2 regions of the Oceanobacillus sp. HCA-5259 genome follow, and region 1 is predicted to be linked to the other one. Evidence: predicted binding sites of a transcription regulator. Region 1 holds the regulator's gene; the other holds the start of a gene.
The links. Region 1 encodes Rex, which represses fermentation and respiration genes when NADH is low (regulators of the CRP and FNR family bind a similar motif). Its sites were predicted from a motif close to TTGTGAAATATTTCACAA; they were not measured.

Region 1 (4,622 bases):
AAAGTTTAATGAACTCTTTTTCTTCTTCTATTTTTTCAAGATAGTAATCATAGTCCCCTAGGTATACTTTAATCCCGTTCTTGCTCATTTTCGCGACTTGGTCTGTAATGCGATTAATGAAATAACGGTCATGGGAAACAAAGAGGATTGTACCAGGATAGTCCATTAATGCTGCTTCCAGCACTTCCTTACTGTCGATGTCCAGATGGTTTGTCGGCTCATCAAGTATAAGCAGGTTAGCCTTTTGCATCATTAGTTTTGCCAGGGCGAGCCTCGCTTTCTCTCCACCACTTAACTGATCGACCGTTTTTAAAACGTCATCTCCACTAAATAAGAAATTGCCTAGTACCGTGCGGATATCTTTTTCCATTACAAGCGGGTATTCATCCCATAATTCCTGCAGGACTGTTTTATTGGAGGAAAGATTCGCCTGTTCCTGATCATAGTAGCCGATTTTCACATTTGTCCCCAGTTCAAAGGACCCGTTCGTTGCCTGGAGCTTGCCGATAAGAATCTTAAGTAAACTCGTTTTACCAACCCCGTTCGGTCCAATAAGGACAACCCGTTCGCCGCGGGTGAGGCGGAGGTTTGCTTGCTTGAAGGTATATTCATCTTCATCCGGATAGCGGAGGGAAAGGTCTTCTATTTTCAAGACATCATTTCCACTTCTTCTTTCTATATCGAAAGAGAAGGACATAGAAGCCTCGTCTCCAAGCGGTCTGTTCACCCGTTCCATTCGTTCAAGCTGTTTCCGTCTGCTTTGCGCCCGTTTCGTAGTAGAGGCACGGGCGATATTACGTTGGACGAAATCTTCCATCCGTTTAATTTCTGTTTGCTGCTTTTCAAATTCTTTCCGTTCCCGTTCGTAGTCGGCTGCTTTTTGTTCGAGAAATTTACTATATGTCCCGTGATATTTCTTCGTCTCATGTCTTGAAATTTCATAGACGAGGGATACGGTTTTATCAAGGAAGTAGCGATCATGGGAAACAATGACAACTGCTCCTGGATACCCGCTTAAATAGGATTCGAGCCAGCCTAATGTTTCAATATCTAAATGGTTGGTCGGTTCATCAAGAAGCAGGAGTTGTGGCTTTTGCAGGAGCAGCTTGCCGAGAGCGAGCCTTGTTTTTTGGCCGCCACTAAGTTCACTAATCATTGTATGGTAATCATAGTCCTGGAAATTGAGTCCATTCAATACTGCCTTAATCTCAGCTTCATACGTATAGCCGCCACCGGTCTCGTAAGCGTGCTGCAGGCGATCATACTCTGATAGTAAACTTTGATATTCATCATTTGAAAGCTTCTCAGTATCTTGCAATTTCTCTTCTATCTTCCGTAAATTCTCTTCTTGTTGTTTTAAATGGTCGAATACGGTGACAAGCTCATTCCAGATTGTCTTGCCGGATTTTAATTCCATATGTTGTGAAAGGTAGCCGATAGTAAGTTCTTTCGGCTTAATAAGTTCCCCGGTATCATAAGAAAGTTCGCCGGCCATTATTTTTAATAAAGTAGATTTCCCAGCCCCGTTTCTCCCAACAATTGCTATTCGATCAAGATCTTTAATTTCAAGTTTTACATTTGATAAAATGGTTTCCGAACCAAAGGATTTCGAAAGTCCATTCATTTGCATTAAAATCATACATTCACCCCATTATATGTATTGTAACGCAAAAAGCAGAAGAAGGAAATTATATGTGAAAATAATCACGACATTTCGCTCGTTTTCTGGTAGAATAGACATAAGTATAACTATTATTATCGTTATTAATGAAATGAGGAACAGATATGAGACAAAACAAAATACCACAAGCAACAGCAAAGCGGCTTCCGTTATATTATCGCTATTTAAATAATCTGAATCGACAAGGGAAAAAACGGGTTTCTTCAAAGGAACTATCAGAAGCAATCAAAGTTGACTCCGCTACAATCCGTCGTGACTTTTCATACTTCGGCGCTTTAGGAAAGAAAGGTTACGGCTATAATGTCGAATACTTGCTCGGATTTTTCCGCAGTACACTCGACCAACATGAAACGACAGAGGTTGCTTTAATCGGTGTCGGTAATCTAGGTACCGCCTTTTTAAATTATAACTTTACGAAAAATAATAATATCCAAATCAAAATGGCCTTCGATAGTGATGAAGAGAAAATCGGTCAAATTGTCGGGGGTGTTCCAGTTTACGGGATAGATGAAATGATGGAGAGAATTGAGGGAATCTCTGTCGCGATCCTCACTGTACCTGTATCGGAAGCTGATGTTATTACAGAAAAATTAGTTAAAGCAGGGATTGAAGGAATCTTGAACTTCACACCTGTTCGTATTACAGTACCGGAAGATGTGCGCGTTCATCATATCGATTTAGCGGTTGAACTACAGGCACTTGTTTACTTTTTGAAGCATTATCCATTGCAATCAAAATAGAGCACACATAAAGTGAAACTTTATTCAGTGGGGAATTCCTTACCTCCCACTGAATGTTAGTTGAACAGAATCAGGTATTTACGGACTGTTTATCCCCTTTACATATTGGGCTTCCCTCATGTTTAGAGGTAGGGGTATTACAGACCGTTAATACGTGATAAAGAAACAAGAAAGATAGTGAAACGGGAGAAAATAGTAGGGGCGTGGGAAAACGTGTTGAATCGTAAAATATGGACAGGAGTATTGCTTTTACTCTCCTGTCTGTTTTTAGCAGCTTGCTCGAATAATACAGAGGAGAAAGAAACGGAATCAGAGCAAGAGGTTGAAGCAGGGGAGGATGTATTTTTTGCTGTCCTTGAGGATAATGTTGAAGCGTTGATGGCAAAGGACTTGGACGGTTATATGGAGACAATTCACGGGGAATCTCCTGCTTATGAATCAACAAAGGAGACGATCACTGAGTTCTTTGAGTATTCATTGGATATCGAGTTGGCAGATCTTGAGATGAAAGAACAATCTGAGGATGAAGCTGTCGTCCACTATACACAACGTACGATTGAAAAAGATTCAGGCGACTTCGAGAACAACGAAACAAGAGGAGAACATATTCTTCGTCCAGACGACGGTAAATGGAAAATTTATGAGTCGGAAATCTTCGAAGTCAATCCACTGCCTGAGGAAAGAGAAGAGGTTGAGATGACTGGAGATTATGTGGAAGTAATTTCTAGTCTTCCTACTCCTTTTGATGAGGAAGAATGGATGCTTGCCGGTTATGATGAAGCGGAAGGGGAAGCAACCGCTGAATACATTCCGGTTGCGGAAACCTTAGGGAATTACAGTGCAATCATCACCTATGATTATTATGAAGATGGTAATGAACGAAGCGGGCTTGCGAATTTCATTGATGTGCTGGAGCTAAGCTTACAAGATATGACAACAGGAGAATTTGATTTTGAACGTCTCTATGCAACGGAAAGTGAAGTCATGTACCAATTCCGTGTAGATGGGGATGCAAAAGAACCAAATCAAGAAGAAATCGGCCGCATTTTCGTTAAAGATGAGGACTTATATCTTGTACGCTATACGGTAATGGAAGAAACGATTGAAGATACGGATGAAATCATTACGATGTTAAATGAAATATAATAAAAAAGCGGGAGATGACGTTTGAATAGTCCGTCAGGATCCCGCTTTTTTTCATACCCAGCTCAACAAAATTGTCTGCAACTGTTCAAGCTGATCAATCATTTTTTGGATTTCTTCTGGTGTTAAGTTATACTGCTTATAAACAACGTAAGAGTTCATCCCTGCATGGACGATAATCGGAACGATAATCCGTTTTGTTTTTACATAAAGGAAAGCAAATACGAGTCCCATTGCTGTATACATAAGAAGATGGGAAAAGTCTACATGAAAAGCAGCAAAGACGAGTGCTGATAGTATAGCGGCGAAAAAGAAGTTCATGCGCTTATAGAGACTACCGAAAATAATCTTTCTAAAAATGATCTCTTCAAGGATTGGCGCAATAATTGCTGGAATCAAAATGAAGAGCATATTTGCCCGGGCATATTCCATAATCCCCATTGTGTTCTCCGATCCTGCTGGGATGCCGAAAATAAAGATTTCAATCATTGCTGCAATTGTTTGAGCAAAGAAGGCTAGAAACACCCCAAATATGGACCAAAGGATAACGGAAGAAACGGGGGAAGCATCCCGGTGTGCTGGCATTTTCATGTCTGGCCTCATTAGCCATAACGTAACGAGCAGTCCAGCAGTAAAACTAAAAATCGACCAATAAATCATATTTTGTGAATAACTTTCGGGGAAATATAATTCCATATACAACGCTACCGGAAGGGCGGAAAACTGCATAACCAAATACGTCACAATCACATACCAATATCTTTTCGGCAAACCCAACGACTCCTTCTATATAAAGTGAAACTTCATTCAGTGGGCGTTCTTTACCCCCTGAATGTTGGTTGAACAGAATCAGGGATTTACGGACTGTTTATCCCCCACCTTCACATATCGGGTTTCCCTCATGTTTAGAAGTGGGGCTATTACAGACCGTTAATCCGTGATAAATTCACATAAATGTATTTTAACATAAATCGGGACATGGGGTCAGAGCATTTGTCCCATTACATTCTTATCTTTACCCAATTATATGTTCAAATCCTTATTAATATCTATTTCCA
Region 2 (4,622 bases), on a different contig from region 1:
CTTGGAAATTACATAAAGATTCGGCCCAAGAAATAGTTCAGACCATTCGGACGTACTTCCATAAGCAATCTATTAAACCAATAGAGGAATGGGACGGGCAAAGAGAAGAGCAAGTTGCGGAATTGGAGGTGTTGTTGGATGGCGAAAAATCACAGATTATCACGGAAGTAAGGAATTACGGGAAGGGATTGGAAGCGCAATTAAATAATTTATTGGAAAAGCAATCGGTATTAGAAGTGTACGCTACTTATGAAACAGAGAGAAATGAGCAGATGCATGTAGAAGTGGAAGAAGAGATTGCAATATTTTTAGATGAATTATTATCAAAAAAATAAAAAGGGGGAGTTATTAGGTGAAATCATTTTTAAAATCATTCAAAGGGAAGATCATTTCGATTGGACTTGCTGTTGTTGTCGTCTGGAGTGCTGGAGCGGTATTTGCTTCATCACATGCGGGAGAGCAGCTTCGTGCTTGGTACAATGGGTTGTTTAATCAGTCTGTTGCGGAAGTGGAAGCTGATACTGAAGCATATATGGAAAGCAGATTACCGGGGCTGCAAGCTGAATATGACCAACTGAAAGCACAGGCTGGCATTGATATTGATTTAAGCAGAGAGCTTGCAACTGGAGAGACATTGGAAGAAATTATCCGAGCGAAACTTGAACATATCGGAGAAATTGATGCAGAAAAACAGGAGATTCTTGCTGGAATTGGCTTGGAGTTTTATAATGTGTTCCTTGATGGATATTTAGAAATCCAAGGCAATGCGAATGATGCGCTAAACTTTGCAACAGATGATCTCATTGCATTCACAGCAGATAGTGGGAATGCTGCGATTAAACAATTAGCAGCGGATATCCATCAGGCTAAGGACGCAGCAGTTGCAGAGCTGGAAGAAGCGATTCGTCAGGCCCAGGAAACTCTTGCAGCAGAAGTGTCTAAGAACCAAGAAATTACGACTAGAAATCTAATCAATCAAGTGGATTGGGCAATTCGTGATCTTCGTGAAAGTGTTACCGAAGTAGTCACAACGCTCGTTACAAATCAACAAGAGCTTATTACTGTAACAGCCCAGCAACTCGGAGAAGAAGCAAAAACCGCACTTGATGACGTTGTATCGAGTATTAATGAATAAGAAGCAAGTGATCCCACTCGCATTATTTATCATGCTCCTGTTTGGCGGAGGACTTACTGCTACTGTTGCAGATTCCTCCCTCTCAGGAATTCTGACGAGCTGGCTCGATGACAAAACGGAACAGTCGATTGCAGAAATAGATAGCGCAATTAAGGAAGAGCAAGCAATCCAGACAGAACGTCTGAAAGAAGTTCTCGCTGAAGAAATCAAGGAAGTAGAAAAAGAGTGGGAGACATTTATTGAAGCCGAGAAGCAAAAACAGTTGGCAGCCCTAAGGGAGTATATGGATAAGCATATCGCTGAACGAATTGGAGTTACAGAGGTGGACCCAGAGAAGCAAGCAACTGTAGAAAAAGAATTGGAGCGTATTTTTCAAGAAGCAGTCAACGAAATGGAAAATATTATGCTTGAAATTGAAGAAGTGGAGTGAAATGTTTTCATACGCTCCACTTCTTTTGCGTTCCACGAAAGATTCCTATTCCCAGTTCGTTTCAATTGTATTACATAACGATATTATTTAAAATACTTATTAAAGGTAACTAACTTATGTATTCAATTCGTAATTTGTAAATATGTATGAAGCATTTAAGGAGTGGACATTAATGAAAGTGGCATTACTGCAAGGGTCAATCGTCGGCTCAAAGACGAGAACAGCCCTCCAGCATGTGGAGTCGGTATTCAGAGAAAAATATCCGAACATCGAGGTCACGATGCTTGATTTGGCTGATTATGATATCCCGTTTAGCGATGGGAGAAATTATTTGGAGTATACAGGGGATGCTGGCTTTGTAACAAGGACCTTGATGGAGGCTGAAGCGATCGTTGTGGGAACTCCGATTTTCCAAGCTTCGATTCCAGCCACATTGAAGAATATATTTGACCTGCTTCCAGAGCAGGCATTGCAGGATAAAGTTGTTAGCATTATCGTTACAGCAGGCTCGTCGAAGCATTATTTAATCCCGGAAACTCAAATCAAGCCGATTATATCATATATGAAAGGGCAACTCACCCAGTCCTATGTATTTATTGGAGAAAAAGATTTCTACCGGAAAGAAATCATTAATGATGATATCCATTTCCGAATTGAACGTCTGATCGAGGATACGGTTTCATTAACAGATGCGCTGAAAGATATCCGGGAAGCGAAAGAAGCAGAATACGGATTTTAAGTGAAATCGGCTAAAGAGAAACAATCGCACTTTAGCCGATTTCTTTTCGTGCATCGGAAACTTTAAAGTAAAAATGCTGAGGCTTACTTAGATTTCCAGGGCTAGTCATGTCTGCTCTGTGCCTTTGTTTTTAATTCGCTATTTCGTTTGCTTTATCCTAGTAATTTATATTAAAATTTAAATATTGCCGAAAAATAAAATGTGAAAAACATCACTTTATAGATGTGGAATATATACGGAAAAGAGGAATTGCAGTGAATATCGGAATTGATAAGATTGGTTTTTATGCGCCACATTATTATGTGGATATGATTAAGCTTGCTGAAGCAAGAGGGATTGACCCGGATAAGTTTACAATTGGAATTGGCCAGGATGAAATGGCGCTTGCCCCAGTTACACAAGATGCGGTAACACTCGCTGCCAATGCTGCTTTACAGGTTATCGATGAGGAAGATAGGGAGAAAATTGACCTTGTCCTGTTCGGCACGGAATCAGGAATTGATCATTCCAAATCAGCAGCAGTCTATCTCCATCACTTATTAGGCTTGAATCCTTATGCGCGCGCTGTTGAATTAAAGCAAGCTTGCTACAGTGCAACCGCAGGAATTCAAATGGCTAAAGGTCATATTGCTTTAAACCCGGAAAGTAAAGTGTTGGTTATTGGTGCAGATATTGCAAGATACGGTTTAGCTACTCCTGGTGAATCAACACAAGGAGCAGGGGCGGTCGCAATGGTTATTAGCAAGGATCCGAAGTTGCTTGCTTTAGAAAATGAAAGTACATATTTCACGAATGACATTATGGATTTCTGGCGCCCACTTTACTCAGATATAGCTTATGTCGACGGTAAATTCTCCAACGAACAATATATTCACTTTTTCAACACCGTGTGGGAAAAGTATAAAGAGCAAACTGGACGTAGCTTAGAAGACTTTTCAGCTCTCTGTTTTCACGTACCCTATACGAAGATGGGCTTGAAGGCATTACGTACGATTCTTGATGAAGCAACCGAATCAGGTAGTGAACGTTTGAAAGCAAATTATGAGACAAGTATTCAATATAACCGGAAAGTCGGTAATATTTACACAGGTTCCTTGTACTTGAGTTTACTTTCACTCTTAGAGAAGAATGACAGTTTGGAAGGTGGCGAGCGAATTGGATTATATAGTTACGGTTCCGGCGCTGTCGGCGAGTTCTTCACTGGAATTTTGCAACCAAACTATCAAGACCACCTATATGTTCATCAACATGAAGAACTCTTTCATGCACGTAAGGAAGTAAGCATAGAAGAGTATGAGGAGATATTTGAAGAAACTCTTTCAGCAGACGGATCGTCAACCGAGTTTGACCGTGCAAATGATCCCGCTCCAGTATATTTATCCGGTATAGAAGATCACAAACGAATCTATGTAAACCGTATTAAATAAAAAAACTGAGACTCCGTGTCTCAGTTTTTTCACTCTACAAAATGGTAGGTCACTTCATCGAGTTCTTCATTATATTCAACGTGGAAGTTATATCCGCTGAAAAACCAGTCGTCGCTTTTTTCTATAAAATACGTAATACCATCCACTGTTTCTGTAACTAACGGATCATTCGGACGGTCAATATTAATTGCAACGGAGAAATTATCGTGGATTTCAGTTTTTCCATAGACCTTCCCAAAAAATCGGACACTGTCCCCTTTTTCTAAGCCCATTTCCTCAATATACCACTGATGTGCCTTATCTGATACTTGTATTTTCATGATGTATGTACAGAGATATCTCTGTATCCTCCTCTCAAAGGTATGACCTGTCTTTAGTCTATCATATTCCCATTTCTTAAGAAAAGATAACGAATTTAGCCAGAAAGCGCGTTAAGATGGTAGGATATGAGATAGAAATTGACAGGAAGGTTGTTTCGAATGAGTATATGGCTATACCTAAATCTGCTACTATTCATCATTGTTCTTCTTACACTGGATTATAATTACGCGCATCTCCCCATTCATATCATACTCGGACTAGCAGGTCTATTTTTGATCTTATTCAATTGGACAAGGCATGCATTTTTTTCAACTATCCGGAATACTCCTGATCGAAAGAAGAAAATTAAGCTTGCAACTATCTCGAAATGGATTTATCCGTTTCACCGTTGGATTGGTACAACGGCGCTTATTCTCATTATTCTCCATGCGACCATCATTATACACCGGTTTGGTTTCTTATGGACGAATATGAAAATGTGGAGCGGAATTGGTGCAATTATTATTCTTATCTGCATGGTTCTTTCCGGATGGCTGCGATTATATTTTCCAAGTGTGAAGAAGCGACGGG

Region 2: the regulator Rex is predicted to act here: its motif matches at 2,504-2,521, upstream of WKU33_RS06655 (hydroxymethylglutaryl-CoA synthase).

Annotation. Positions count from the first base shown of each region.
Region 1 is NZ_JBBKBV010000041.1:7,569-12,190, forward strand. It holds gene WKU33_RS16460 (ABC-F family ATP-binding cassette domain-containing protein) at 1-1,639, opposite strand, end outside; gene WKU33_RS16465 (redox-sensing transcriptional repressor Rex) at 1,786-2,421, shown strand; gene WKU33_RS16470 (hypothetical protein) at 2,635-3,567, shown strand; gene WKU33_RS16475 (CPBP family intramembrane glutamic endopeptidase) at 3,619-4,335, opposite strand.
Region 2 is NZ_JBBKBV010000007.1:122,562-127,183, reverse strand. It holds gene WKU33_RS06675 (hypothetical protein) at 1-335, shown strand, start outside; gene WKU33_RS06670 (hypothetical protein) at 353-1,135, shown strand; gene WKU33_RS06665 (hypothetical protein) at 1,128-1,565, shown strand; gene WKU33_RS06660 (NADPH-dependent FMN reductase) at 1,738-2,304, shown strand; gene WKU33_RS06655 (hydroxymethylglutaryl-CoA synthase) at 2,559-3,731, shown strand; gene WKU33_RS06650 (HesB/YadR/YfhF family protein) at 3,761-4,051, opposite strand; gene WKU33_RS06645 (hypothetical protein) at 4,211-4,622, shown strand, end outside.